Regions from separate parts of the Candidatus Njordibacter sp. Uisw_056 genome, predicted to be linked through region 2. Evidence: predicted binding sites of a transcription regulator. Region 2 holds the regulator's gene; each other region holds the start of a gene.

Region 1 (7,942 bases), 700 kb from region 2:
CACCAACACGTCGAGTTAAAATCAACATATCAAAGCTCCATTTTTCGGGCCGATAAACCAACCACAGCTGATTTTCGAACACCTTTATTATTCCTACAAAACTTGCTTTCTAGCGATGCAAATAAAACCCTAGCCATCACTAGTGTTCCACTTACCCTGTGATGATAGATGTAAATATATTATTCTTCAAGACTTTGCGGCTTATCCATTTCAAAAGTTGAATGTAAGGCCCGCACAGCTAATTCTAAATATTTTTCATCAATAACCACAGACACCTTAATTTCTGACGTAGATATCATTTGAATATTAATATTTTCTCTAGCTAAACTCTCAAACATACGGCTGGCTACACCTGCATGAGAGCGCATGCCTACCCCCACAATTGAGACCTTGGCGATTTTCTCACTACCAATGGCACCTTTTGCATTAAGGCTTTGGGCGACACCTTTTAGTGTAGTCAGTGCTAAATCATAATCGTTCCGATGAACAGTGAAGGTGAAATCTGTGAGACCTTCAGCACTCACGTTTTGCAAAATCATGTCCACTTCTACATTGGCATCGCTTATAGGGCCCAAAATTTTTGACGCCACACCAGGGACGTCAGGCACTCCAGTAACAGTAAGCTTAGCCTCATCGCGGTTAAAGGCGATGCCAGAAATAACGGGTTGTTCCATGGTATTTTCACTCTCAGTTGTAATCAGTGTTCCTGGGCCTTCTTGGAAACTATGTAGCACGCGAAGCGGAACATTGTATTTGCCAGCAAATTCTACGGCTCGTATTTGTAAAACCTTTGAACCCAAGCTAGCCATTTCCAGCATTTCTTCAAAGGTAATTTCTGTAAGACGCCTAGCGTTATCTACCACCCTTGGGTCTGTAGTATAAACCCCATCGACATCTGTATATATTTGACACTCATCAGCCTTTAAAGCAGCTGCTAGGGCTACACCAGTAGTGTCTGAACCACCTCGCCCTAGGGTCGTAATGTTGCCTTGGTCATCAACGCCTTGGAATCCTGCAACCACAACCACACGACCCTCATTAAGGTCGTTACGCATATTCTCCACGTCAATGTTTTGAATACGGGCTTTAGTGTGCGAGGAATCTGTTTGAATTTTTACCTGAGTACCGGTATAGGATCGCGCGGGACAGTCCTTTGCTGCTAACGCCATACACAGCAGGGCAATAGTGACCTGTTCGCCGGTAGAGACAAGAACATCCATTTCACGAGGTAGTGGCCTATCTTGCATCTCATTGGCCATCTGGATCAAACGATTAGTCTCTCCGCTCATCGCAGATACAACGACCACAATATCATGACCTTTATCTCGAAAGCCTTTCACTTTATCTGCTACTTGCTGGATACGCTCTACTGAACCAACAGAAGTTCCACCAAATTTTTGTACATACAACGCCATCTTCATTCCTTAATCGCATTCTAAATCGTTTGCTGCTTTACCTTGTATTTAAGCGTAACAACCTTATGCTAGGCTAGGATGCCTTGCAACCAAGCCTGAGCACTTTCTAAAGCCAAGGGGAGTTGATCTGCTTGACCACCACCTTGTGCCATATCAGGGCGACCACCACCTTTGCCAGACATGTTAGACGCTGTATGACGAATGAGATCCCCCGCTTTTACTTTACTTGTAAGATCTGGTGTTACACTGGCAACAATACTGGCTTTGTCACCTTGTGTAACTGCTAGCATCACCACACCAGAACCTAACTCGCTACTTAATTGGCCTATGGCGTCACGTAACGACTTAGGCTCCACCCCCTCAAGCTGACTAATGAGCACTTTAACGCCATTAATGTCTTGCGCTTGCGAGATGAGATTAGCACCTTGTGATGCTGCCATTTTAGCTTTTAGCTGGTCGAGTTCACGCTCTAGCAGGCGATTTTTTTCAATTAAGGCCTGCACTTTGTCAGTGACTTGTTCCCTACTTGCTTTAACGAGGCCAGAAACTGCTAAAAGTGTGTGGCCAGTATTTGCTAACCATCCACTGGCTGCTGCGCCAGTTAGAGCTTCCACTCGCCTTACTCCAGCAGCCACACCAGCTTCTGAAGTAACCACAAAAGCGCCGATATCACCTGTACGGTTGACATGGGTACCGCCACAAAGCTCTAGAGAAAATATTTGCTCATCCTGCCCCACTGTTCCAGGTTCGGTATGCGTGCTGCCCATGGTAATGACACGCACCCTGTCACCATATTTTTCACCAAATAAAGCCATGGCTCCCGCTGCTTTAGCGTCATCAATGGCCATAGTTTCTGAGGCGACGACTGTATTACCACGAATTTCTTGATTGACTATGGTTTCAATATCAGCCAACTGCGCCGTTGTAACAGGTTCAGGGTGAGAAAAGTCAAACCTAAGCCTATCTGGGTCAACTAAAGAGCCCTTTTGCGTAACATGGTCGCCTAATACTTGGCGCATCGCCTCGTGAAGAAGGTGAGTTGCAGAGTGGTTTTTTGCAGAATTAGCGCGCAAACTGCCATCTACTAAAGTTTCTACGGTATCCCCTAAACTGACCTGACCACTAATAAGCTGTCCATGGTGAATAAAGTGCTGTCCTTGTTTTTGCGTGTCTGTAACTTGAATACGGCCACCCTGCCACTCAATAACGCCATGATCTCCTGTTTGACCACCTGCCTCAGCATAAAAAGAGGTTGTATCCAAAACGATCTGGATAGCACCAGACTGGGTTACACTTTGACATAGCTCACCTTCAACAATCAGGGCCATAACCTTGCCAGTGTGAGTTAATTTTTCATAGCCTTGGAAATGGGTCTGGCCTGCTAACTCTAACTTTTGAGTATAGTCCACTACAAAACTACTAGCTGAGCGAGCACGGGCACGTTGCTCTTCCATAGCAATTTCGAAGCCGTCAATATCCATCTGCATATTCTGCTCACGAGCAATATCAGCAGTAAGATCAACTGGAAAGCCATAGGTATCGTAGAGCTTAAAAATTGTATCCCCTGGAATAATATCCCCGCTGAGCTTGGCTAGATCTTGATCGAGAATACGCATCCCCTGATCTAGGGTTTTAACAAATTGTTTCTCTTCTTTGGTAATCACTTTTTCAATATTAGCCTGTGCTGCTATCAAGTCTGGGTAGGCTTCACCCATTTCGGTGACCAAGGGTTTTACTAGTTGGTTTAAAAAGCTGCCTTTGGCGCCCAACTTATTACCATGGCGAATTGCACGCCGCATAATACGACGAAGTACATAGCCACGGCCTTCATTAGACGGCGTCACTCCGTCTAAAATCAGAAAAGATACCGAGCGAATGTGGTCCGCAATAACACGTAACGATTTGCTTTCTATATCGTCAGTGCCAATAACTTCCGCGGCAGCCTTTAATAAGTGCTGAAAAAGATCAATTTCGTAGTTTGAGTGGACATTTTGTAGAATTGCTGCAATGCGCTCTAAACCCATACCCGTATCGATTGATTGCTTTGGCAAGGGTGTCATTGTGCCGCTGGAATCGCGGTTAAACTGCATGAACACCATGTTCCAAATTTCGATATAGCGATCACCATCTTCTTCTGGAGTGCCTGGAGGGCCGCCCCAAATATCTTCACCATGATCATAAAATATTTCAGAACAGGGGCCACAAGGGCCAGTGTCACCCATAGACCAAAAGTTATCTTCGTCTAAACGGGAAAATCGCTGCTGATTGATACCAATTTCTTCAAACCAGATTTTTTCGGCTTCAGCGTCACTGTGGTGCACTGTAACCCACAGCTTATCTTCAGGAAGACCTAGCTCTACCGTTAAAAAGTTCCATGCGAACTTAATTGCGTCTTGCTTAAAATAATCACCAAAGCTGAAGTTTCCTAACATTTCAAAAAAAGTATGATGGCGGGCTGTGTAGCCCACGTTTTCAAGGTCATTATGCTTGCCACCAGCGCGCACACAGCGCTGAGAAGAAACAGCACGTTGATAGGATCGCTCTTCGTCGCCTAAAAAAACATCTTTAAACTGAACCATTCCCGCATTAGTGAATAACAAGGTCGCATCATTACCAGGCACTAAAGAACTACTAGGCACGACTTGGTGCCCCAAGTTTTGGTAATAAGTAAGGAACGCCTGACGGATAGCCGCTATTTTCATGGTCAGTCTCGCTGTTAAGACAAAAGGGCAAGTATATACTGAACCACTAATATCTTTCGACCATTGCAGACGATTTACACTCTAAATTACCTATTTATTGAACATTTTTATATAAATGGGCAGACTCACGGTTGCTTGTCTGGGTGCATATCCAAGGCATAGTAAATATGTTCTTGGGCAAAACCACGTTGGTATAAATATTTTGCTTGCTTGGATCTTTCTTTAAGACTGCTGGCCAATGCCCAACCGCAGTGCTTGCGCTTTTGCTGTAATGCCTTTTCAAACCAATCAAACTGCTGTTCCTGCATTTGCCTGAACACCAAATCACGGTCTAATCCATATTGCACACCCCATTGATAGAGCCGTGATGGACCATAACCCACATTCGCCTTTGATCGAACTAGCACTTCCGAGAAGCGCAAGTCCGATTGCAAACCCAAACGCTGAAGATCGTCAAGCAAACTTTCTAAGTCAACTATCCAACCGTTTTCGACTGCCTTAATATGAAGCTTTCGCTGCAACTCATTGCGAGATTGCTCACGACGAGCCAACAAACCTATCGCTTTATAACGTAAGGCTGAAGTTTGTTTTTTTTGCTCTGTAGCCACATTCTGATTTTGCATAACCAACAAAATTTAAAATAACAATTTAAAAGGTCAGTGGTGTAACTACATCTCCTGCTGCTTCTTTAGCTTTAGGGATACTCAAAAGAGCTTCCCTAATTTGCAGTTCAATCTCTTCCCCAATCTCTGGGTGATCTAACAAGTATTGCGCAGCATTGGCTTTACCTTGACCAATCTTGTCACCTTTATAAGCGTACCAAGCGCCGGCCTTATCCACCAAATTTTGCTTCACACCCAGATCAATAATCTCTCCCATACGGTAAATACCTTTACCGTATATGATTTGAAACTCTGCTTGCTTAAAAGGTGATGCTACTTTGTTTTTAACAACCTTAACTCGCGTTTCATTACCTACAATCTCATCGCCACTTTTTACTGCACCTATGCGACGTATATCCAAGCGGACCGAAGAGTAGAATTTTAATGCATTACCACCAGTTGTAGTTTCTGGGCTACCAAACATTACGCCAATTTTCATCCGAATTTGGTTGATAAATATTACCAAACAGTTCGCATTTTTAATATTTCCAGTAATTTTACGCATGGCCTGAGACAATAAACGCGCCTGCAATCCTACGTGATGGTCACCCATTTCGCCTTCAATTTCTGCCTTAGGTGTCAACGCGGCTACAGAGTCGATAATAATCACATCAACAGCATTTGAACGTACAAGCATGTCAGTAATTTCAAGCGCCTGCTCACCTGTGTCTGGCTGACTCACTAATAAGTCGTCAACATTAACGCCCAACTTTTCTGCATAGCTTGGGTCTAAAGCATGCTCAGCGTCAACAAAAGCACAGGTTTTACCAATTTTTTGAGCTTCAGCTATCACCTGTAGGGTCAGCGTCGTTTTACCAGAAGATTCTGGACCATAGATTTCACAAATTCGTCCAAATGGTAAACCACCTATGCCTAAAGCAATATCTAAGCCAAGTGAACCAGTAGACACTGATGGGATAGCTTCTCTAGGTTGGTCGCCCATGCGCATTACTGCACCCTTACCAAATTGGCGTTCGATTTGACCTAGCGCCGCATCGAGGGCTTTTTGTTTGTTTGCATCCATGAGGTTCACCTTGTTTTTTTGGGTCTTAAGCCCAAGCTTTGAGTCTTTTTTGACACTGTAGTTACATACAGTAACTGTTTGTATGTACAGTATTAAAACATACCTACAAAAAAGTGCAAGGCTTAATATTTAAAAAGCTATTACTACTGACTAATTAAGGCCTTTAGAGCCATACACACCGCGTCATTTTGGATTTTTTTTCGACTACCTTTAAAATGGTGAAGTTGACTAGTCACCACCAACCCGCCTTGAGACCATGCAATCCAAACACTTCCCACAGGTTTTTCTGTAGTACCTCCATCAGGCCCAGCAATGCCACTCACTGCCACACACACACTTGCAGTCATTGCCTGACAACCACCTATTGCCATGGCTTCAACCACTTCCTTACTAACCGCCCCATGGGCTTTAATTGCCTCCGCTTCAACGCCAAGTAGATTAATTTTGGCACTATTACTATAGCTAATAATACCCCCGTTAAACCATGCTGAGCTTCCAGGAAGCGAAGTCAGTGCAGCACCAATCGCACCCCCGGTGCACGACTCTGCTGTGGCTAGGGTAAGGCCCTTTTTTACAAATAAGCGGGCCACTTCAATAGCTAGATCTTCGGTTTGGGTCGGGTCTAAAACTAATTTACTTTGCATGAGCATAAACACCATTATTACAACAGTAGTATTGGCTGCTGCCAATATGGAAGTCACTATGAACCCAGATTGCACTTGAGAGCAAGTTTAAATTGCTCGAATTGGGGTGCTTCTAGTAACATGGTTCTTTTAGCTTTCGTCATCTTACCCGCGAGATTATCTTCATGGTAGTCACTAGTACAATTAGCAACCATACCCCCATGATGCATAGGTATACTATCCCTTTAAATACAACAACTTGAAAACATGCATAAAAATAATATACACCATGCCCTACACTAAAGCTGACGATACATAATACTTCTTGGACAGTAAATAGCTCAACGAGCTAAACCATACCCCCATCTCAATTGCCAGAATCATTATTTGTTTCACCCCTATTTAATAGAAACTCACTAATAGCTAATTGAACGATTGAACGATCTAATTGATGCCCTTGATTTGGCATTATTTGCACTTGGTCAGCGTCTATTAACTCACTAAACTTGCGCACCATAATCGGGCTACAGGAACCAGCATCTAATTCTCCAGAACATACAGCCAAGTAGCTAGGTTTAGCAATCCTGCCCTGCTCTAGAGCCTCTGACCAAAGTCTTTGATTCGGTGGTCTTGAGTAGAACATTTCTTCTTCTACTAACGTTAAGCCTAGCGCAGGTGACAACAGTAACACTTGGCTAGCTATTGATGACCGATCGATGAATGCAGACATTAGCAAATACGCACCATAGGAGTTAGCAATAATGCTGGTGTTAGGGCCATCAAACCTATGTAACAAATCAGGAATGGTTGATATTTGTTCCTCAAACGGCAACGATAAAAAGATGCTGTTAACTGAAAGGCCTATGCGATGAGGCTCGATGGTTTTTAGGTATGCCCCCAACCCTTCATTAGCATCGCCACCACGGCCTGTAATATAAATGACCAGTTGATCTGTACTCATATCGTTTAGACCCTGCGAGGCTTGCTGACTGACCAATTATCAGCATTATTGTAGTGATGATTATCCCTCTTTGAAAGCCACCTTTGTACCCACTGATTTGCTGCCTCAACCATGACAGGGTCTTTCGCATACTTGGTACACAGTAATTGTGGTTTGACTTGAGTAAAGACTCGCGGCAAGTCCAATCTATCTGCGCCCCAGCAAGTAGCTACCGTTTGATTAGGAGCATAAGTGCCACCCGTATGCTGCTGACAGGACATCTTAAGGAGCTTTAAATCATCTAAATTGCGAGTTAGCAGCCCATCATAACTATTTCGATGACGATTACCATAATCACGCTGAACCATATTTTAATTACTTAATTCGACCATACTTTAGAGGTATGTAACCTAATTTTGCTGAGTTATAGTGTCTATCTTTCGCTGCGCTAATGACTATGATTCGTGAGTTGTCCATATCCATTGCTATCACCTGCCCGTTGTAACCAAGCATTACCATTATTTTTTGACCATTTAAGCCATAGACATCTGTCCAAAACTGGCCAGCATAGCTCTT
Region 2 (7,942 bases):
GTCGGCACTCAGTGAGCCAATGATGGAATTAATTTAATGTATGGTAATTGTGTAGTAGCATATTTGTCAGTACTAATTGCCCATTATTAAAATTTTAGCGGGAGTACCTAATGCACAAAAAACCCTTATCAGGTCTTACCGTAATAGAATTTGAAGGCATTGGACCATGTCCTTTGGCAGGCATGATGTTTGCTGATATGGGTGCAGATGTTATTGTTGTTGGGCGCAAAGTAAAGAACCTCAATGCGGCAAACTTTGCGCCAGAAAAAACTGCTGATGGCTTTTATCATCGTGGTAAACGCTCCATCCAACTAGACCTCAAACAAACTGAGGGAGTAGAGCTAGCTCTAGAATTAATTGCCCGCTCGGCGATTTTGATTGAAGGCTTTAGGCCAGGGGTCATGGAGAAGCTAGGGCTGGGACCAGAGGTTTGCGAAGCGCTTAACCCAAAACTAATCTATGGTCGTTTGACGGGCTGGGGGCAAACAGGGCCGTTAGCGCAATCGGCGGGTCATGATCCTAATTTTGTAGCGCTTACTGGTGCAATGCACGCTGGCGCAAGGCCTAATCAAAAGCCTACAGTGCCATTAACTTTAGTCGGAGATGTAGGCGGTGGCACCATGATGCTTTTATGGGGCGTGATGTGTGCATTTTGGCAAGCGCAAAGCTCTGGCAAAGGGCAGGTAATAGATGCTGCCATAACAGACGGCTGTGTTTATGCTTCTAGCCTACTATGGATGATTCATAATTCATCTCACTCTGCTGACCAAGTAGGTACTAGTTGGACCGATGGTGCTGCTCCGTGGAATGATAGTTATGTATGTTCAGATGGTCATTACATTAATATCTGTGCCTTAGAACCCAAGTTCTATGGCCTGTTATTGGCCCGTTTGGGTTTAACCCAAACGGGCTGTTTTGAACATCAGTGGCAGGAGCAAAGTTGGCCCCAGGCACGGGTTGCTTTAAGTCAAAAGTTTGCCAGTCAAACTCGACACTATTGGTGCGGCCAATTGGAAGGAACTGACGTGTGCTTTGCACCAGTACTTAATTTTACAGAAGCCACACAACACCCACATCATAGAGCCCGCAACAATTTTATTAAGCTAGATGGCGTCACCCAGCCCGCACCAGCACCAAAAATGGATCATAACCAAGGGTTACTCAACTCTGTGCCAAGGGCTGGCCAAGACACAGCCGATGTACTAGCCCAATTAGGCATATCACCCAAACGCATTGCCCAGTTGCGGCAAGATAAGGTAGTTTAGGCATGGCTTAGCGCACCATATCAATCCAATCAGCAATGACTCCAGCCGCTGCTAATAAACTGGGATCGCTTTGGGCGTTATCATAATTAAATTGATGATCTTCAACGTCCGTTACTGGGTCTAACTTTTGGCCAAGGCGTAATTGGTTAATACGGCTCAAATACCAATTTTGCTGGTCTTGCCAGTACTGCTGACGCTGACTCAAGTTAAGGCTAATTTGTTCTGGTCTATTACGTTGATGTTCAACAACGGCTAGGGTGTATTGCCAATCTGGGCTTTGTTGGTTGCGTTGCTCTTGCTGCGCCTGCAGCTGTGGAATAATTCGTTCAAATGCAAAGTACGTTTTGTGATCAACAGCCTTAACTTGATCCCACTGGAGAGCATGGTCTTGTGTGCTTTCACCGACTTTCGTTGGGTCATTCAAACTGGGCAAAGTGATGTCTGGGATCACACCTTTGTGTTGGGTACTCGCTCCAGAAACTCGATAAAATTTTGCTTGGGTGAACTTGATCTGGCCGCTAGTGAGATCACCAAATGTTTGCACCGTGCCTTTACCATAGGTCTGGCTGCCAACAATTAAAGCCCGTTTGTAATCTTGCATTGCTGCTGCAAAAATTTCTGAAGCAGAGGCACTGTAGCGATTAACTAGAACCACTAGGGGGCCGGTGTAGGCCAAAAATGGGTTACGGTCTATCTGTTTTTCGATCACTCCATTGGCATAGCGAACCTGAACTGTGGTGCCGGTCTCAATAAACAGCCCAGTGAGTTGATTCGCCTCTCGCAACGAACCACCACCATTGTTGCGCAAGTCAACAATAATGCCACTAACAGATTCCTCATTTAGCTCTTGGATAAGTTCATATACGTCCCGAGTAGAGCTACGATAGTTGGGGTCACCTTGCTTTGCAGCAGCAAAGTCCATATAAAAAGTTGGTAAGGTAATTATACCAAATTTGCGGGTGCCCTCCTTAGTCGGTAACTCAATCACTGACTTCTTAGCGGCTTGATCATCTAGCTCAACTTTGTTGCGGCGAATTTGAATCGTTTTTTTGGTTTGCTGCAAGTCGCCACCTGGAATAATCTGCAAATTAATAAGTGAGCCTTTTGGCCCTCTTATTTGGTCAACAACATCATCTAAGCGCCACCCTAGTATTTCCTGCATCGCTTCGCCATCTTGCGCTACACCAACGATGTAATCTGAGGCCTGCAAGTCGCCAGCTTTATCAGCTGGACCGCCAGCCACTAAACGAACTACCTTAGTGAACTCATCATCCCGCTGCAGCACAGCTCCAATGCCTTCCAAAGATAAGCTCATGTCGATATTAAAGTCTTCCACTTTGCGTGGCGAAAGGTATGAGGTGTGCGGGTCTGTAACTGTGGTAATACTGTTACTCACCGCTTCATAGGCGTCTCGAAGTTCCACTTGAACTACACGTTTGCGCATCGTGGTATAGCGCTTTAGCAACCGTTGCTTAATTTGATCAGCCGTTTCACTATCTAATTGGCCGTTTATAAACTCGTTTTTCAGTTGTTTGCGCCAAATGTCTCTAATAGCTGCCAAATTTTCTAAGCGAGGATCATCAAACGGTGTTGTGCTGATGTTTTCAAGCAGTTCAAAGTTAAACATAGGGCCTTCACTGGATAATAAGGTCAAGCTGTAGTCTATGAATGCTAGGCGTCTTTGTTGTAATAAATTGTACAGCTGGCCCATAGCAACCAAATCACCTTTTAATAAAAGGTCGTCAAGTTCACTATTAAGGTAATTAAATGGTGCTAAGTCAGCTTTGCTAAAGTAAATGTGTTGAGGGTCGAGAAGCGTTAAATACCTGGTAAACACATCAGTGGCAAACTGGTCGTTAACTTCCCTAGGGGAATAGTGCTGACGACCTAATAACTCAATAATTTCTTGGGCCAACAAACCCTGTTTCTCAGTGAACTTAATCTGCACTGGTGTTTCAGTTGGGCTAGTTTGTGCTATGGCAAACGGCACCACTATAAGGCTTACTAAAAATACCACCTTAGGGAAGGTTTGGCGCCAATAAGCAGCTGTGAAAGGGATGTACAAAGCAGTCAAAAAAGTATCAGGAGTCATAAATAGTATGAAGACCTTTAGTAAGCCAATGGGGTTTAACAACGAAATCTCATTGACCCTATACTAGCTTGATTTTAGTGAGCTTTTCAAACGTCTAGAGCGAATTGAAGCTAATTTAGCCAATGCTTTACAGAATCGTTACGTTTGCAGCCCAGAATGTGGCAATATTAGCCCTTTGTAACGAAGGAACAAGCAAAACCATGCCAAAACAAGCCTATCTCAGTGGACTGATGAGTTTTATTAGTGACTCACCAACACCCTTTCATGCTGTTGCTTCAATGGCCAGCCAATTAAGTGCTGCTGGTTATTACCAGCTCAAAGTGGCGAACACTTGGCATTTAAAAGCTGGAGGGCGTTATTTTATTACTCGTAATGATTCAACTATTGTGGCTTTTCAGTTACCTAAAGACAATGCTCTGCAGCGGCTACACATGGTGGGTGCTCATACAGATAGCCCGTGTTTAAAGGTAAAGCCTAACCCAGAAATAAGATGTAAAGGCTATCACCAGTTGGGTGTGGAGGTATATGGCGGGGCATTGTTACATCCATGGTTTGACCGCGATCTGTCTTTAGCTGGCAGAGTGGTTTGTCGTGATGCCAAGGGTTGCCTAGTGAGCCACCTGATAGATTTTAAGCGCCCAGTGGCATGTATTCCAAGTCTAGCCATACATTTAGACCGTGAGGCTAACAAAGGCCATACTGTGAACCCACAAACAGATCTGCCTGTGTTACTCGGACAGGCCTTGGGTGATGATTTTAATCTACGCTCACTGCTGGAGCACGAGTTAAACGCTAATGGGCAGTCTGTGGAGCAGGTGATTGATTATGAGTTAAGTTTCTATGACGTTCAGGCCCCAGCTTTAGTGGGACTAAAGCTGGAGTTTCTAGCAGCGGCAAGATTAGATAACTTATTAAGCTGTTACATAGGGTTAACAGCCATGCTAGATGCTGAAACTGATCAGGGTATGTTATTGATCTGTAATGATCATGAAGAGGTCGGCAGTCAGTCAGCCGAGGGGGCTCAGGGTAGTTTTTTAATGTCTGTGCTGCAGCGCATCTACCCAACGGCTGAACTACTGCATCAAGTGTTAGATGCATCCACTTTTATTTCGGCTGACAATGCACATGGGGTCCATCCCAACTTTACTAATAAACATGATGACCAGCACGGGCCTAAGTTAAATCAAGGGCCAGTAATTAAAGTCAACGCAAACCAGCGCTATGCTACGAATGCAGTGACTAGTGCAATGGTAAAAGAGCTGGCTGCCCAAATCGGATTGCCTATCCAAACCTTTGTGGTGCGCAGCGACATGAGCTGTGGCAGCACCATAGGGCCTATTACTGCGGCTCAGCTCGGTGTGCGCACATTAGACTTGGGAGTGCCCACGTTTGCAATGCACTCCATACGCGAGCTTGCTGGCAGTGCTGATGCACAAATCACCCATAATTTACTAACAAGGTTCTTTGAGACACAACTAATTCTCTAGATGTTATTTACTGGTGCCTAATTAAAAAAGCCCGGCTGTTACCAAGCTCTGCAGCCTGAGCTAAATCGTTAAGTTGGTTTTCAGCAAGGGAGCCAAACCAACTAATAACAGTGTGGCAAGTGCCACTCTTTAACGCTTGCTTGGCTAGGCTCATGGTGTCGTGGTGGGAATCAGGTTTTAATAAGATGATTTTATCCAAGTCAAACCCAGCAGCCCTTAGTTGGGCTTTAGGCAATAACCTAGGCGGTGCAACCCAAGCTAACCAACGTTGGTCATGGCTGAGTTGTGCAAGTAATGGTAGCAATGTCTGCACATTGTTCCAGGCCTCACCGCGCATAATGATTTCTGTGATGCTACTAAGATCTTGTGCAGGTGTATGTTCTTCTTGAGCCCAGAGATCTAGCTGATGTTCTGCTAAAATTCCCTCGATGTTAGTCTCAGTTTTTTGCTGCTGTTGTCGCATCATTTTGGCTCTCCTTCTGGTTTAGTTACCACGGCGTATGACACCGACACTTAATCCTTCAATGCTTAAGTGTTGGTGCGTAAGGTCTACTTCTATGGGTGAAAAATCTGGATTTTCTGCAATCAGTTGCACGTGGTTACCATTGCGTTGAAAACGTTTAACAGTAACCTCATCGTTTAGGCGTGCCACTACAACTTGTCCATTTCTGGCTTGATCTGTTTTATGCACGGCTAATAAATCGCCATCATAAATACCGATGTCTTTCATCGACATTCCACTCACTTTAAGTAAGTAGTCTGCCTTCGGATAAAATAGATTTTCTGGAATTGCGCAATAGTCGCTGATGTGTTCTTGCGCTAGCAGTGGGCTACCAGCGGCTACCATGCCAATAATGGGCAGTCCAAGGTCTACTTCATGCATATCGGGCACTCGTATACCTCGAGAAGCACCCGGAATGATCTCAATTGCACCTTTACGGGCTAGGGCTTTTATATGTTCTTCTGCAGCATTAGGTGACTTGAAACCCAGTTCTTTAGCAATTTCTGCCCGAGTCGGTGGGTAACCTGTATCATTAATGTAGTTGCGAATACAGTCGAGTACTTGATCTTGGCGTGGGGTCAACTTAATCATATTACGTCCTCTAACACATACTAGATATGCTGGTTGTTTGTACAGTTACTGTATATAATACCAGTAATATTGACGCTGGCAAGTTTTATTTTCCCTAGCGGTTTTTCTGTCAGCTTTTAAGGCTAAAATGGTGTACCCTGATGACCGATTATTCGATGCTAACAAAGAGCTTCTTCCGTGTCTGATTCTGTTTCTGTAAAACAAGATATACAACAACTTTACCGTCAGCTTATTAAGCAGCTAGACCTGAAACCTCGATGGGGTCAAAAACAAATGATAGCGACTGTGGCTAATCATTTTTTGGCAATCGATATGGATGCTGATGGCCATCGCCGAGATGATAATCCGGTGTGCTTGGTAGAAGCGGGTACAGGTACGGGAAAAACCCTAGCCTATATGGTGGCCTGTCTGCCTATAGCTAAAGCTTTAGACAAAAAATTAGTTATTTCAACAGCAACTATCGCCCTACAAGAACAAATTGTACAAAAAGATCTGCCGGCCCTTAAAAAACATGGTGGTTATGATTTTGATTTTCAATTAGCAAAAGGCCGGCGAAGATACCTGTGTGTATCTAGGTTAGACCAAGCCTTATCACAAAATGCCGCTATTGACCCAACCCAGGCGCTGTTTGAGGATGAGTTAGCCCTAAAGCTAGATGCGCAACAACAAACTTTGTATAAAGATATGGTAGTGCAACTTGGCAGTAATCAATGGGATGGCGACCGTGATGCCTGGAAAGACTCCTTGGCAGAGGATCATTGGCGGCCAATTACGACAGATCACAAAGGTTGCACTAACCGCCGTTGTAGCCATTTTAGTCAGTGCCCATTTTTTAAAGCTAGAGATGGTTTAGAACAGTCTGATTGCATTGTTACTAATCATGACTTGGTTTTAGCAGATCTAGCTTTAGGAGGGGGTGCTATTTTGCCAGCACCAGAAGACACTATTTATATCTTTGATGAAGGTCATCATTTAGCGGATAAAACCCTAAAACAGTTCACCCATCAGCAAGGTATTCGCCAACTTAGTCGCTGGTACGGGCAAACGCGCTCGGGCTTAAAAAAGTTTTTAAAAGAATGGCAGGGGGGTGGTAAAGGTGCTCAACTCAGTGGGCAGGTAAAGGACCATCTGCAAGGGCTTGAGCAGCAACTCATTAGCGTTGAGCAATTCTTAGACCAGTCGGCATTTAGGCCCCAGGATGGTTACCAGCAGCAAGAAAATTATCGTTTTTCACAAGGCATAGTGCCAACCGAGCTAGTACAAATTAGTCATGATATGGGCCTCAGTAGTGCCCGCTTAGCAAGAGACTTAGGCGCCTTACACGCGTTGATGGACGATGTCGTTAAAGGTGATCAAAACGGTTTGCCTAAAGACCAAGCGGAGAACTACCTTGCAGCCTTTGGGGTATTACAACAAAACGCTGAGCAACAGCTAAGTTTATGGCAAGCCTATGCTAAAGTTGACCAAGAGGGTGAAGTGCCCATGGCACGGTGGCTACAGTATTGGCAAACACCAGAGCGTGTGGATTTAGAGATGTCAGCAAGTCCTATAATGGCGGCTGAACTGCTGCAAAAAAACTTATGGCAACGATGTTATGGAGCCTTGTTAACATCCGCTACCCTCACTGCTTTGGGCCGCTTTGACCGCATTATAACCCATGCTGGTTTAAACCCTAGTAGCACGATGCTGGCTGTTGCCAGCCCCTTTGATTTCTCTAAATCACAGATCTGTGTCCCCAAAGAGGCGATTGAGCCAGGGCCAGAGGGCGTGTTTGTGGATCATTTGATTGTAGGGCTTAAAGCTCAGTTAAATCAGGCTGAAGCCAGCTTAGTGTTGTTTACTTCACGGCGTGTAATGCAGTTGGTTTTTGAGGGTATGGACGGTCTATGGCAGGATTTAATTTTGCAGCAAGGTGAATCTTCTAAGCAACGTCTATTGGACCAACACAAACAACGTATCGATGAAGGAGAGGGCAGTATTTTGTTTGGCCTGGCCAGTTTTGCTG
Region 3 (7,942 bases), 1.5 Mb from region 2:
TTGCAATTAGGTATTCATCGAGGGGTTGGGTGTTACGCCAGTTACTCGCCATTAAAGGTAAATCTCGAATCACTAAACCAGCAGACCAGACAAACTCAGACTCTTCGTCTTCTGAATTAGTGCCCGTGTTGCCAATATGTGGGTAGGTAAGCGTCACTATTTGGTGCGCGTAGGAGGGGTCCGTTAGAATTTCTTGGTAGCCAGTCATTGAGGTGTTGAACACCACCTCCCCGGTACTTTGGCCAGTGGCGCCGATAGCAACCCCTCTAAATATGCTGCCGTCTTCTAAAGCCAGAATGGCGGGAGTAGTCAATGGGGGCCTCCTCAGGTGTAGTGCGTCATACGTGCAAATGTTTTTTAACAGGTACAAAAAGATGCGGTCTCTAGTCGCAAAAAAGCGAGGTGTGTAAGACACACCCCGCTTTCTATAAATGCTATGACCGGCAGCTAAGTTATTGCGCCTTTTAACTGGCGAAATTATACAGAACTAAAGTGCCATTTGTCTAGCAGATTATTCAGGCCAGGGCTTATAGACTAGCCTTTGAGCGCTAATACATCTTGCATGTCGTACAAACCGGAGGGCTTGCCATGAAGCCAAGCACAGGCGCGCACCGCACCTTTAGCAAAGGTCATACGACTACTGGCCTTATGAGTAATCTCTATACGCTCACCTTCGCTGGCAAACAGCACCGTATGATCGCCAACTACGTCGCCAGCACGAATGGTTTCAAAACCAATCTCATTAGCCTTTCGTGGCCCAGTATTTCCCTCACGCCCATAAACGGCACATTCGTCCAAGTTACGGCCCATAGCATTGGCCACAACCTCTCCTAAACGCAGGGCCGTACCAGACGGCGCATCAACTTTATGGCGGTGATGGGTTTCAATAATTTCCACATCATAGCCGTCTTGAAGCACGCTAGCTGCACGGTGGAGAATATCTAACAACAGGTTAATACCGACGCTCATGTTGGGTGCAAATACTACTGGGGTATGCTGAGCCTGCTCAGCTAATGTTTGCTTGTGCGCACTACTTAAGCCTGTAGTACCTATTACCATGGCTTTGCTTAGCATCACACATTCTTGCAAGTTAGCTAAGGTTAATTCTGGGTTAGTGAAGTCTATAAGCACATCAAAATCATCAGCTGCACCAGCTAGAGAACTTTTAATACTTACACCCAACTTGCCCACACCTGCCAACTCGCCAGCATCTGCACCTACTAAACTACTACTAGGCGAAACGATTGCAGCCCCAAGGGTTAACCCAGGAGCTTGATGAACAGCCTCAACGAGCACTTTACCCATTCGCCCTGCGGCACCCATTACTGCTATTCGCGTCATGCTGCACCTCTATGCATTGCCACGCTTTTTTACTCGCAATGACAGGTTGTTTTAACTATCTTCGAAGAAGCTTTTAACACCTTCAAACCAAGATGATTTTTTAGGTGAATGCTTACCTTTAGTGGCTTCCATAGTGTCATGGAATTTACGCAATAAATCCTTTTGCTCTTTATTCAAATGCACTGGTGTTTCAACAGCAACACGACACATAAGATCACCTTGACCACCGCCTCGCACTTGCGTGACCCCTTTACCACGCAGGCGGAACATTTTACCACTTTGAGCGCCTTCAGGGATTTTTAACTTAACACGGCCATCTAAGGTCGGCACTTCAATTTCGCCACCCAAAGCTGCATCAGTAAAGCTAATAGGCACTTCACAGTATAAGTTTTTGCCATCTCGAGTGAATATCTTATGCTCACGCACAGATACTTGTACATACAAATCACCACTTGGGCCACCATTTCCACCAGCTTCACCTTCGCCAGTTAAACGAATGCGGTCACCCGTATCAACGCCAGGTGGGATCTTCACAGATAAGGTTTTGTATTCTTGTACTCGGCCTTCACCATGACATGAATAACACGGGTCGCTAATCACCTTGCCGTTACCATGACAGGTTGGGCAGGTTTGCTGTACTGAGAAAAAACCTTGCTGCATGCGCACTTGGCCTTGGCCATGGCAAGTACCGCAAGTTTTGCTGCTAGTACCAGGCTTGGCACCAGAACCACCACATGGCTTACACTCTACTTGAGTGGGTATACGGATTTCTTCGGTTGTGCCACGCACGGCCTGTTCAAGGTTTAGATCCATGGTGTAACGCAAGTCTGATCCGCGCTGAACGCTTGAACGCCCGCCACCACCAGCACCAGCACCACCAAAAATGTCACCAAACATGTCGCCAAACACATCACCAAAACCAGCACCGCCAGCGCCGCGGGCGTTTGGGTCTACTCCAGCATGACCGTGCTGGTCATACGCAGCTTTCTTTTGGTCGTCTGATAAAATCTCGTAAGCTTCGTTCACTTCTTTGAAGCTTTCTTCGGCCGCTTTATCACCTGGATTACGATCTGGATGATACTTCATCGCCATACGGCGAAAAGCCTTTTTAATTTCTTTTTTATCAGTGCCCTTGGCCACACCAAGAACTTCGTAAAAATCGCGTTTAGACATAGTTATTCCACTAAGCTTCTATTGTATTTTTAACTGCAAGAAGCAGATACAAGAACGCAGGGCCTAAGCCCCGCGTTATAACATTGTGCCGCATTTAAGCAGCACTAGCAGGCGTATTCGGCTTACTTTTTGTCTTTGTCTTCGTCTTTAACTTCTTCAAACTCTGCATCAACAGCGTCATCTGCAGCTGCATCGCCAGCATTTTCAGCATCACCCTGAGCGGCTGCGTCTTCTGCATACATCTTTTGAGCAATTGCACCAGAGGCTTCAGTTAAAGTGGCAGTAGCAGATTCAATGGCTTCTTTGTCTTCGCCTTTTAAAGCTTCTTCAAGCGCATCAATTGCAGTTTGTACTGCTGCTTTTTCTTCGTCTGTGGCCTTCTCACCAGCTTCTTCAATCATCTTCTTAGATGAGTGAACCATGCCATCTGCAGTATTACGGGCTTGTACCATTTCTTCAAACTTCTGATCTTCAGCAGCATTAGCCTCTGCATCTTGTACCATTTGCTCGATTTCTTCATCACTGAGGCCAGAAGAGGCTTTAATGATAATGGACTGTTCTTTACCCGTACCCTTATCTTTAGCAGAGACATTTAAAATACCGTTGGCATCAATGTCGAAACTTACTTCAATCTGTGGCATACCACGGGGTGCTGGTGGAATATCACTAAGGTCAAAACGTCCCAAAGATTTATTCTGCGTCGCCTGCTTGCGCTCACCCTGACACACATGAATGGTCACAGCAGCTTGGTTGTCGTCAGCTGTAGAGAATACCTGAGACTTCTTAGTAGGGATGGTCGTGTTCCTGTCGATCACCGAAGTCATCACACCGCCCATAGTTTCAATACCAAGCGTCAAAGGCGTAACATCTAGCAACAATACGTCAGTAACGTCTCCTGCCAATACACCACCCTGAATCGCTGCGCCCATGGCTACTGCTTCGTCTGGGTTAACATCTTTGCGTGGTTCTTTACCAAAAAAAGTTGTCACTTCAGTTTGAACTAAAGGCATACGGCTTTGGCCGCCAACCATAATCACTTCGTCTATTTCGCTTGCCTCTAGGCCAGCATCTTTAAGCGCTTGGGCACACGGCTTCAGAGTACCAGACACCAAGTCTTCTACCAAAGACTCTAACTTAGCGCGAGAAATCTTAACATTTAAGTGCTTAGGGCCTGAGGCATCTGCCGTAATGTACGGTAAGTTAACATCAGTTTGACTAGAGCTAGACAATTCAACTTTAGCTTTTTCTGCAGCTTCTTTTAGACGCTGCAATGCCAATGGGTCGTTATGTACATCAATACCAGAGTCTTTTTTGAACTCAGCAGCTAAGAACTCAATCAACCGTAGGTCAAAGTCTTCTCCACCTAGGAATGTGTCACCATTAGTGGCTAGCACTTCAAACTGTGTCTCGCCATCTACATCGGCAATTTCAATGATAGAAATATCAAAAGTACCACCACCCAAGTCATACACAGCAATCGTAGAATCGCCACGGCTCTTATCAAGGCCATAAGCCAATGCTGCCGCTGTAGGCTCGTTAATAATGCGCTTAACTTCTAGGCCAGCAATACGGCCAGCATCTTTAGTTGCCTGACGCTGCGAATCATTAAAGTAAGCAGGCACAGTAATTACCGCTTCAGTAACCGTTTCGCCTAAGTAGTCTTCGGCAGTTTTCTTCATCTTTTTCAAGATTTCAGCAGAGATCTGCGGTGGTGCTTTGCTTTCGCCATTTACGTTAACCCAAGCATCACCGTTATCGGCTGCTTCAATTTTGTAAGGCACCATTTTAATGTCTTTTTGTACCACATCATCTTTGAACTTACGGCCAATTAAACGTTTGATAGCAAATAAGGTATTAACCGGGTTAGTCACAGCTTGACGCTTGGCAGATTGACCGACCAAGATTTCTCCATCACCAGCAAAAGCAATAATGGAAGGCGTGGTGCGATCGCCCTCTGCGTTCTCAATTACTTTAGCGCTGCCGCCATCTAAAACAGACACACATGAGTTGGTTGTGCCTAAGTCAATACCAATGATCTTTCCCATCATAAACTCCAATTCTTAATTCACCCTTAACGGGCTTTTGATTCAATTTTGCTCAGCAGCGTTAGCGGTCTAGGTTGTTCTTAGCCTTAGGCTTAGCCCTGCTTGCTTGTTTGTTATATAGGACCATTTGCCCAAATTTCAACTACAAAACCTTAATTTTTCTATTTAGAAACCACGACCATGGCTGGCCGCACAAGCCGCCCATTTAAGGTGTACCCTTTTTGGAACACTTCCATCACCGTGTTAGGCTCAAGATCTGGGTTAGGCACTGCCGTCATCGCTTCGTGCAACTCTGGATTGAACGGCTCACCATGAGGATCTAGCTGAGTTACATTGAATTTCTGTAATCCATCAAGGAGCATTTTTTGGCTCATCTCAACACCTTCAAGCAAGCCCTTTAAGCTAGCCCCGTCAGCGCTGCCCGCTTCAATTGCACGACCTAAGTTATCTAACAAAGACACTACTTCTGTCATTAGCTTTTCTTGGCCAAACTTGTGTGCCTTAGACACATCTTGCTCACTACGGCGGCGAATATTTTGCGCTTCTGCTTGCGCACGCAACACATCAGCTTGCTGCTCATCTACTTTAACCAAGGCCACTTCTAGTTCGGCCTGCACTGATTCTAGGGTTACTTCCTGCAACACGTCTTCAGTAGGCGCTTCAGCACTGTCTTCAACCACCTCGGCGTCCAGTTTTAGCTCTAGCTCAACTTCAGTTTCAGATGGCTGTTCTTGCTCGCTCATTAACTTCTCCGTTACATAACTTTCGCAACCTTTACAATAAGGTCACTTGACTGATCTTCTATATGGGGACACCGTCGAGCGATTCAAGCAATTAAGCCCTGCTTTTATGAGGTTTTAAAAATATATATTAAAGCCTTTCTAAAAATACTGGACATAAACCCACTACTGGTTATAATGCCAGTACAATAATTCACCGGAGCAGCGCCATGTTGCAACAGCTAATTGTTCACCATTATGCGTTAGTAGATTTTTTACACCTAGACTTCAGCGACAAGATGACCGCCATTAGTGGCGAAACTGGCGCGGGTAAATCAATACTTCTTGGTGCACTAGGCTTAACTTTGGGTGATAGAGCTGAGTCTGGGTGTGTTCAGCAGGGGGCAGAACGAGCGGACATTCACGCTGTATTCGACCTTAGCCACTTACCCCGTGTGAAAGATTACTTATCAGCTAAGCATCTGGCGGCAGCCGAAGACCCCGACACCTGCATATTGCGCCGAATGATTAACCAAGATGGCCGCTCCAGAGGCTACATTAACGGCAAACCGGTCAATATAACTGCGCTTAAAGAGCTGGGTCGCCAGCTAATTAATATACACGGCCAGCACGAACACCAGCACTTGCTAGGCCGTGACAGCCATCAAACTCTTTTAGATGCCTTTGGCAATTACCCACAACACCAAGAAGCAGTGGCATCAATAAGCCATGATTGGTTTGAGTTTGATCGACAAATTAAGGCCCTAACGGGTGGCCAGCAGCTCTCTGAAGCTGAGCAACAGTTATTGCAATATCAGGTGGATGAACTTGAGCAGCTAGCCCTATTGCCTGAAGAACTGCTCTGCCTAGAGCAAGAGCACAAGCAACGAGCCAATGCAGACCAACTGCTTCAAGCCGTTCGCTGCGCCCTGCCTGAAAACCCATTAGGTGAAGACCCCACAGCTTGCCTGCAGCGCTGGCAGCACCAACTGCAGAATTTTAGCCAGCATAGCCCCCACCTATTGGCTGCAGTAGACATGCTTGCCAGTGCGGTTATACAAATAGAAGAAAGCCAGATTGAGCTACAGAGCTTTTTACAAGGCTTTGATGAAGACCCAGCACGCCTGCAAACTTTAGAGTACCGCTTAGACCAAATTTATAGCATGGCAAGGAAACATAAAATTCAAGCGGCAGATCTGCCAGAACACCTTGATAAGCTGCAGCAGCAGCTGCAACAAAACCAAGACCAAGAAGGCCAGCTTGAAGCCATCTACGAACAACAGGCAGCACTTACCGACGCATACGATAGAGCTTCAGCTAAGCTCACTAAAGCAAGACAAGCTGCAGCTAAACAGCTTGAAAAAGCTGTGGGTGAGCAACTTTCATTACTAGGCATGCCCAACTGCCGATTAGAGCTAAGCATGCAGACCAAAGCAGAGACTCGCTTACAGCCCCAGGGACGTGATGACACTGAGATTTTAATTAGCACCAACCCTGGCCAAAGCGCCAAGCCTCTGGCTAAAATCGCCTCTGGTGGTGAATTGTCACGTATCAGCTTAGCGATCCAAGTGGTCATCGCAACTACTAGCATTACGCCAAGCCTTATCTTTGATGAAGTAGACGTGGGCATTGGTGGGGCTACGGCAGAAATTGTTGGCCGACTCTTGTCTCAATTAGGCCAACATTGCCAATTGTTATGTATCACTCACTTGCCACAAGTAGCAAGCCAAGCACAGCACCATTTGCAGGTGAGTAAGTCTAGCCAGGGACAAACAACACAAACCCAGGTTGCCGCATTAAATGACCATCAAAGAATACAAGAAATTGCGCGAATGCTAGGCGGTGTGAAGCTAACGCAACAAACACTAGCCCACGCTAAAGAAATGTTAGGTACTGGCGCACTCCTGCACTAAACGCAGAGCTAAAGTGCGCCTAAGCAGTTAGTCTTCACTAACGCCATAGAGGTAAACAGTGCGGCTAGTAAGTTCGTAACCTAATTCAGCAGCGATCTCTTCCAAGCGCTTGTTTAAAACTGGGTCGTTGAACTCTTTAATTCTGCCCGATTTTATACAAACAATATGGTCATGACTGCTTTCAGTGGCTAATTCAAATACTGAGTTACCACCTTCAAAGTGGTGGCGAACGACCAAGCCAGCAGCTTCAAACTGTGTTAACACCCGATAAACTGTCGCTAAGCCAACATCTTCACCCTGCTCCATGAGCAGCTTATAAATATCTTCTGCACTCCAGTGGTCACCTTCCATAGCTTGTTCGAGCATTTGGTAGATTTTGACACGGGGCAAGGTCACTTTCAGCCCTGCTTTACGTAATTCTTGGCTTTCTGATGCCATAGTAATGTTTACACTCTTTAGACTCATGGGGGATTGAGGTATGATTCTCAACCACATATTCAACACACAGACTTGGTCCATGAAACGCTATCTTATCACGTCTCTTTTTCTCGCGCTTACCAGTGGGTGCTCAAATATCGACAGCCTAGGGTTTCCAGGCGTCCATAAAATTGATATCCAACAGGGTAATCTCATCACCGATGAGATGATAGAGCTACTTAGACCTGGCTTAACCCAAAGCCAAGTGCAGTATGTTATGGGCACACCTCTAGTGGTGGACACCTTTAACCCGAGCCACTGGGACTATATTTAT

What was found. Region 2 encodes LexA, which represses DNA repair genes until DNA is damaged. Its sites were predicted from a motif close to CTGTNTNNNNANACAG; they were not measured.
Region 1: recA (recombinase RecA) is a predicted target of LexA. The motif match lies at 5,878-5,893, and genes of this name have one in related genera.
Region 3: recN (DNA repair protein RecN) is a predicted target of LexA. The motif match lies at 5,468-5,483, and genes of this name have one in related genera.

What each region holds. Positions count from the first base shown of each region.
Region 1 is NZ_CP159830.1:430,674-438,615, reverse strand. Features, by position in the region: gene csrA (carbon storage regulator CsrA) at 1-28, opposite strand, end outside; gene ABXT60_RS02130 (aspartate kinase) at 180-1,415, opposite strand; gene alaS (alanine--tRNA ligase) at 1,484-4,117, opposite strand; gene ABXT60_RS02120 (regulatory protein RecX) at 4,243-4,740, opposite strand; gene recA (recombinase RecA) at 4,766-5,803, opposite strand; gene ABXT60_RS02110 (CinA family protein) at 5,947-6,447, opposite strand; gene ABXT60_RS02105 (hypothetical protein) at 6,794-7,387, opposite strand; gene ABXT60_RS02100 (hypothetical protein) at 7,742-7,942, opposite strand, start outside.
Region 2 is NZ_CP159830.1:1,133,901-1,141,842, forward strand. Features, by position in the region: gene ABXT60_RS05565 (serine/threonine protein kinase) at 1-37, shown strand, start outside; gene ABXT60_RS05570 (CaiB/BaiF CoA transferase family protein) at 111-1,265, shown strand; gene ABXT60_RS05575 (carboxy terminal-processing peptidase) at 1,273-3,357, opposite strand; gene ABXT60_RS05580 (M18 family aminopeptidase) at 3,558-4,844, shown strand; gene ABXT60_RS05585 (cell division inhibitor SulA) at 4,852-5,310, opposite strand; gene lexA (transcriptional repressor LexA) at 5,329-5,937, opposite strand; gene dinG (ATP-dependent DNA helicase DinG) at 6,115-7,942, shown strand, end outside.
Region 3 is NZ_CP159830.1:2,612,792-2,620,733, forward strand. Features, by position in the region: gene carA (glutamine-hydrolyzing carbamoyl-phosphate synthase small subunit) at 1-313, opposite strand, end outside; gene dapB (4-hydroxy-tetrahydrodipicolinate reductase) at 535-1,341, opposite strand; gene dnaJ (molecular chaperone DnaJ) at 1,393-2,514, opposite strand; gene dnaK (molecular chaperone DnaK) at 2,637-4,559, opposite strand; gene grpE (nucleotide exchange factor GrpE) at 4,721-5,302, opposite strand; gene recN (DNA repair protein RecN) at 5,509-7,191, shown strand; gene fur (ferric iron uptake transcriptional regulator) at 7,219-7,629, opposite strand; gene ABXT60_RS12555 (outer membrane protein assembly factor BamE) at 7,709-7,942, shown strand, end outside.